2 regions of the Janthinobacterium salmonicoloratum genome follow, and region 1 is predicted to be linked to the other one. Evidence: predicted binding sites of a transcription regulator. Region 1 holds the regulator's gene; the other holds the start of a gene.
The links. The regulator sigma-54, encoded in region 1, starts transcription at its own class of promoters, with help from an activator protein. The targets are predictions, from matches to a motif close to TGGCANGNAANCTGCTTT.

Region 1 (3,500 bases):
TATTCTCGACCGTTTGCTCGTTGGGCGTGATGGGCGTGGCGCATGCCGAGAAGGCCGATTCCGAGAAGGAGGCCGTCATCACTGCACGTAGCGGCCACGTCGATGACGTCAAGCAAGTGCGTACCTTGACGGGCGACGTCGTGCTGGTCAAGGGTACCCTGACCATGAAGGCGGGCCGGGCCCTGATCACGGAAGACCCGCAAGGCTACCAGTTCATTACCTTCTGGGCCGATCCCGGCAAGCTGGCCACCTTTCGTCAGAAGCGTGATGGCGCAGGCGACCTGTGGGTCGAAGGCGAAGCGGAGCGCGTGGAATACGACAACAAGACGGAAGTGGTGAAAATGTTTTCCAGGGCCAAGCTGACGCGCCTGGAAGGCACGAAAGTGACCGACGTGGCCAATGGCGCCTTCATCTCGTATGACAGCCGCAAGGAAGAGTTTGCGATGGAAAATTCCAACAGCGGCACCAGCACCCCGGATGGCGGCAGCGTGCGCATGGTGATCCAGCCGAAGACCAAGGCGCCAGCGGCGGAGAAAGCGCCGGCCACGCCTGCGCCAGGAAAGAAATAATGGACAATACACGTTGCGGCAGCACCCTGATCGTTCGCGGGCTGCAAAAAACCTATGGCAAGCGGCAAGTCGTGCATGATGTCTCGCTGCAAGTCGAATGCGGCGAAGTGGTGGGTTTGCTGGGCCCGAACGGCGCCGGCAAGACCACCTCGTTCTACATGATCGTCGGCCTGGTGCCGTCGGACGGCGGCAGCATCGATATCAGCGGTGTGGATATCTCCAGCCTGCCGATCCACCGCCGGGCGCAGATGGGCCTGTCCTACCTGCCGCAGGAAGCGTCCGTGTTCCGCAAGCTGACGGTGGAAGACAATATCCGCGCCGTGCTGGAAATCCAGACCGTCGAAGGCCGACCGCTGAAGAAAGCCGAGATCGAGGAGCGCCTGGATAAATTGCTGGCCGACTTGCAGATTGAAAAGCTGCGCGAGAACCAGGCGCTGTCCCTGTCGGGCGGCGAGCGCCGCCGCGTGGAAATCGCCCGCGCGCTGGCCACCGATCCCCGTTTCGTGCTGCTGGACGAACCGTTCGCCGGCGTCGATCCGATCGCCGTGATCGAGATCCAGCGCATCGTGCGCTTTTTGAAGGAGCGCAATATCGGCGTGCTGATCACCGATCATAATGTGCGCGAGACGCTGGGTATTTGCGACCGTGCCTACATCATCAACCAGGGCTCGGTACTGGCGTCGGGACGCCCCGACGACATCATCGCGAACGAGTCGGTACGCCGGGTCTATCTGGGCGAACACTTCCGCATGTGAGCCAATGAAACAATCATTGCAGCTGCGCACTTCGCAGCATCTGGCACTGACGCCGCAGTTGCAGCAATCGATACGCCTATTGCAATTGTCTACCCTGGAATTGCACCAGGAGCTAGAGCAATTGCTGACGGACAATCCCTTGCTCGAGCGTCTCGACGATCCGCTCGACCGTTCGCTGCGTCTGCTGTCCGACGGGGCCTTGAGTTCCACGGCCGCGCCGGCCGAAGCGCCGCCCCAGCCGCCAGGCCAGGAGGTGCCCGCAGCGCCGGCCGAAGCGGAAACCTTTGACGGCGAGGCGGGCGAGAGCCCGGCCGCCGCGGAGGGCGGCGACAGCGACTGGAGCGAGGCGAGCCGGGGCAAGGCGCCCGACGACGAAGATTCGCGCCCGCAACTCGAAGCCCACCACTGCACCCTGCGCGAGCACCTGATGGAGCAGATGCGCGTGACGGTGCTCGAATTGCGTGACCGCGCGCTGGTCGAGCTGATCATCGACGCGCTCGACGATAATGGCTACCTGGAAGAGTCGCTCGACGACATCCTGGCGCGCCTACCGGAAGAGCTGGAAATCGATGCCGACGAGATGCGCACGGCCTTGTCGCTGCTGCAAAGTTTCGATCCGCCCGGCGTGGGCGCGCGCAATGCGTCCGAATGCCTGGCCCTGCAAATCAAGCGCTTGCCGCATATCGCCATGGTGACGCGGCGCATGGCCCTCGTCATCGTGGAAAAGCACCTGGCCTGGTTTGCCCAGCGCGATTTCAACAAGCTGAAAAAAGCCCTCGATTGCGACGATGAAGACTTGCGCGAGGCGCAGACGGTGATTCGCCAGTGCAATCCGCATCCGGGTGCCGTGTTCGCTTCGGACGTGTCCGATTACGTGGTGCCCGACGTCGTCGTCAAGCGCGCGCGCAATGGCTGGCAAGTCACCCTGAACAACGATGTCATGCCGCGCCTGCGCGTCAACGCCATGTACGCCAACCTGCTCAAGCAGGGCAAGGGCGAGGGCGCCATGGGCGCGCAGTTGCAGGAAGCCAAGTGGCTGATCAAAAATATGCGCCAGCGTTTCGACACGATTCTGCGCGTGGCGCAGGCGATAGTAGAAAGACAAAAGAACTTTTTCTCGCATGGGGCCGTTGCCATGCGCCCCCTTGTGCTCCGTGAAATAGCTGATACACTGGGTTTACACGAGAGTACTATCTCGCGGGTAACAACTCAAAAGTACATGCTGACCCCGCACGGCATGTTCGAGTTGAAATATTTTTTTGGTAGCCACGTCGCCACCGAAGCGGGGGGCGAAGCGTCATCGACGGCGATACGGGCATTGATCGTGCAACTGACAGGAGCAGAAGACCCTAAAAATCCTTTATCCGACAGTAAGATTGCGGACATGCTGGGGGAACAAGGCATGGTGATTGCGCGACGTACTGTTGCCAAGTACCGGGAAGCGTTGAAAATTCCGCCAGTGAGTCTGCGTAAGTGTTTGTAAGTTTTTTTCGGTTCCTCTGCGGGCCGGATACGATGGACCGCACGAACCCGATCATCTTTAGGAGTGTGTATGAATCTCACCATCAGCGGACATCATCTCGAAGTGACACCAGCCATCCGTGAATACGTACAAACGAAGCTGGAGCGCGTGAAACGGCATTTTGATCAAGTCATCGATATCGCCGTGATTCTGACCGTGGATAACCTCAAAGAGAAAGAAAAACGTCAAAAGGCCGAAGTCAACCTGCGTCTGAGTGGAAAAACTGTCTATGTGGAAAGCCTGGCGCAAGACTTGTATGCCGCAATTGATAGCCTGATCGACAAGCTCGATAGGCAAGTGATGAAGTACAAAACCAAAGTGCAAGGGCACGGTAAAGAGGCGATCAAGCATCTGCCAGACAATTCGGACGAAGAATTCGCCGCCGCCTAAGAACACCAAAAAACCTACTGCGCGTCGCGATTTGCGGCCTCCGATGCTCACTGTGCATACGCACAGCTCCGCTTCTCAGCCACAACTCACATCTGCTCGCTACGGTTTTTCCACGTGTTCTACGGCCTGCGACTTTGAACCGGTTGTGATCAACTAAGGGCGCTCACTGCGCCCTTTTTTGCGCCTGCCGCCTTTGTCGGGCAGCACAATGGGAACGCAATGTTCCCCGCGCAGGCGCTAGAATGTTTGCACTTTCACTTCTTT
Region 2 (3,500 bases), on a different contig from region 1:
ACAAGACCTACGTGGGTTCCGTCATCGTCGGCGACAGCAACAAGCGCTACTATGAAGCGGCGCCGGGCCGTAACTGGTTGCTGGGTGTCAGCGCCCAGTATTCCTTCTAATCAAAAAGCCCGCGCCTCTTCCGATGCGCGGGCTTTTAAACTAGAGCAAGCTGCTTCAGGGCCGTGCTTCCTTCACACCATATTTCTCAAAGATGGTTTTCAACTCGCCGCTAGCCGCCATCTCGTTCATGGCTGCCTGCAGCAATTTGGCCACGTCGAGCTGTTGCTTGCTGACGGCCAGGCCCACGGCCCAGCCTGCACGCGGCAAGCGGGCGAACGCTACTTCGCTCAAGGGGAAAGCGGGGTCACTTTTCAGCACCGATTCGATTTCCGAACGGTTGGCCAGCACGGCGTCGAGCTGGCCTGCCTGCAATTGCTGCAAGGCTTCGGCGGCCGTGTCGAAAATGCGCACGTCGTCACGGTACTTGCCATTGTCTTCGCCCAGCATCAGCATGGCCGCGATCGAGACCTTTTCCACGCCAATGCGCTTGCCGGCCAGCGAAGCGACGCCATCGAATTGCGGCACGGCTTGCGCGCTGCGCGCCAGGCGCACGGTTTCCACGTAGTATGGCGCGAAGATCTCAACCTTGTCGTTATCCGCCATCAACTTCTTGTCGACCGGTACATGCAACATCACATCGGCGGGACCATAACCGAGGTAATGGCCCTTCCACACCATATTGCGCAAATCGTCGTTGAGGTTTTCGCCCGCGGGAAATGGCAGCAAGCTCAGTTTTAAACCCAGCTTTTTCGCCAGCGCTTCGGCGATGTCGATATCGATACCCGCCCCCTTGTCGGAAAACGGCGCGAACTCGTTGTACACAGCCACTTTCAGGCTGCCCGACTGCTGCACTTTTTGCCAGTCGGCGCGCGCCGGCGCGGCTGCGCACAGCGCCAGGCAGGCGAGCGAGATCATCGCGCGCGCCCCCCGGAGTTGAAATGAACGCATGGGACTCCTTGGTGATCAATCGGCTCAGTTAGACTCGCGGCGGGTTTCCAGATAGGTCTTGATGGCCCACATGGCTTCCTGGTTGAATACACCCTCGAACGGTGGCATGTACACGGCGCCATTGCGTACCTTACCGTGACGGATGGTGGTCAGGTAGTAATTATCCGTCTCCTTGTAGCAAGCCTGTTTCTTTGTCTCATTCTTGATACCGAAGCAATCACGGTCGAGTTGGCGCAAGTCCGGCGCGATGCCGCCCGAGATGGCTTCGATGCCGTGGCAGCGGGCGCAATTCTGATTGTAGGCCGAGGTGCCCACCGTCAAAGCCAGCTTGTTGCCCCGATACGGATTTTGCTCGAGCCACTTGTCGCCCACCTTGGGCAAGCCCGTGGTGTCGACGCCTTGCGGCGTGACATTGCCGTGCGCATAGGCATGCGGCAAGGTCAGCAGGGAAGTGAGGGCAACGGCGCCCGCGGCCGCCACGCCGAGCAGGGTACGAATGGAATAGGTCATGCTGGTCTCCTTGGTTTTTTAGTGAATATCCAAGAAGAGCAAATGCCATGCCATGCATATATGCCCCACGTCCTGCCGCCCATGTATCAATTTGGAACAGCTGCAACAGCTAGTTGTGTCACCGCGCGCGTCAGGCGGCGGCCACCGTGCAGATGCTGTGCCGCTCCTGCTGCTCAAAAGTGATATGCACGGGCAAAAATCGGGCAATCACCTGCGCATTCGTCAATGCATGCTGCGAAACCTTGCTGCAACTGAAGGTACCGCCGCCCGCCAGCGCCATGGGCAGCAAGAGCTGATCGGCCAAGTGCTCGCCAACGGCCGCGTCCGTCTTCAGATAGGCGCGCACCTCGTTCAACAGACGCTTGGCCACGGACTCGGCCAGCAAGGACTTTTCGCCGAAAGAAGTAAACACTTCCGTGACATGCTCGTGCTCAAGCGTCAGCAACAAGACATTGCCCGGTCCCTGCTCCGCCGGCAAGCCGACGATACGCAGCTGCTTGCCGCTCCAGCCCATGCCGTTGGCGACACGCTCGAGCTCGCGCTGCGCCACATTCACATGCACGCCCGCCACCATGCTTTCCGCATACCCTGCCTTCTGTTCACCGCGCTGCAGCAATGCGATAGGCCGCAAGCGCTGGCACGGTTGCACGGTGGCAATCACCTCGCCGCCGCCAGCGGGATGAAAGCCGTAGCGTTGCAGCGCGATATCCACCTCGGCGCCCATCTGTTCCAGGATGCGGCCATACGCGCGCTGCAGAAAATGCACGGGCGGCGCCATGGCATTGTGCGTGCCTCCACTGATGCGCACGGTGGACGGCCCATCCGCATGCAGCAGGGCCGGCAGCAAGGTTTGCAGCACCAGGGTGCAACTGCCGGCGCTGCCGATGGCAAAGCGGTAGTCGCCACCGCGTATGGGGCCAGGCACGAATTCCAGGCTAGCTGCGCGCAGCGCCACCGGCGTCGTGCGCGCCCCGCAAATGGCGGCCGCCGCCTGCACGGCCAGCAAATGCTGGCGCAGCAGGCCGGGCTTTTCCCGCCCCGCGCGGATATTCGTCAAGCGGAATGCTTGCCCCGTGATCATGGACAGGCTCAACGCCGAGCGCAAAATCTGTCCGCCGCCTTCACCTTGCGCTCCATCTATTTCTATCATTTCTACTTTCCCTCTGTTAACCTTTGACGCAGACGACCTGCTTCAGGATATGCACGACATCGACCAGCTCGCGCTGCGCCAGCATCACCGCATCGATATCCTTGTAGGCCATCGGAATCTCATCGATCACGTTTTCATCCTTGCGGCATTCCACGCCTTGCGTGGCGCGGATCTGGTCCTCCAAGTTGAAGCGCCGCTTCGCTTCCGTGCGGCTCATCGTGCGTCCCGCACCATGGCTGCAGCTATGAAAACTCTCCGCATTGCCTTTACCGCGCACGATAAAACTCTTCGCGCCCATGGAACCGGGAATGATCCCCAGTTCGCCGGCGCGGGCCGACACGGCGCCCTTACGCGTGATCAGCACATCCTTGCCGAAGTGGTGCTCCTTCTGCACATAGTTATGGTGGCAGTTGACAGCTTCCACGTGCGTCTGAAACGGTTTATGGATGACCGTGCGTACGGCGGCGATCAAATTCTGCATCATCACTTCGCGGTTGTTGCGCGCAAAACGCTGCGCCCAGCCTACCGCTTCCACGTAATCCTCGTAATGCTGCGTTCCCTCTGCCAGGTAAGCCAGATCCTGGTCGGGCAGGTTGATGAAGTGGGTGCGCATATCCTGCTTGGCCAGTTCGATGAAATGCGTGCCGATGGCATTGCCCACGCCGCGCGAACCGGAATGCAGCATGAACCATACAGAACCCTGTTCATCGAGGCAGACTTCGACAAAGTGGTTACCGCTCCCCAAAGTCCCCAGGTGACGATAATTGTTCGTGTTTTTCAGCTTCGGCGTTTTCAGGCAGATCGCATCGAATTCGTCCTTCAATTGCAGCCACGCGGCATC

Region 2: the regulator sigma-54 is predicted to act here: its motif matches at 1,545-1,562, upstream of pedF (cytochrome c-550 PedF).

Annotation. Positions count from the first base shown of each region.
Region 1 covers NZ_JBNYXV010000002.1:192,166-195,665, reverse strand. Annotated here, with positions in the region: gene lptA (lipopolysaccharide transport periplasmic protein LptA) at 1-569, shown strand, start outside; gene lptB (LPS export ABC transporter ATP-binding protein) at 569-1,324, shown strand; gene ACQ4WY_RS14035 (RNA polymerase factor sigma-54) at 1,329-2,807, shown strand; gene hpf (ribosome hibernation-promoting factor, HPF/YfiA family) at 2,877-3,236, shown strand.
Region 2 covers NZ_JBNYXV010000012.1:4,182-7,681, reverse strand. Annotated here, with positions in the region: gene ACQ4WY_RS28065 (TonB-dependent receptor family protein) at 1-110, shown strand, start outside; gene ACQ4WY_RS28060 (substrate-binding periplasmic protein) at 166-999, opposite strand; gene pedF (cytochrome c-550 PedF) at 1,024-1,509, opposite strand; gene rtcA (RNA 3'-terminal phosphate cyclase) at 1,640-2,659, opposite strand; gene ACQ4WY_RS28045 (RtcB family protein) at 2,676-3,500, opposite strand, start outside.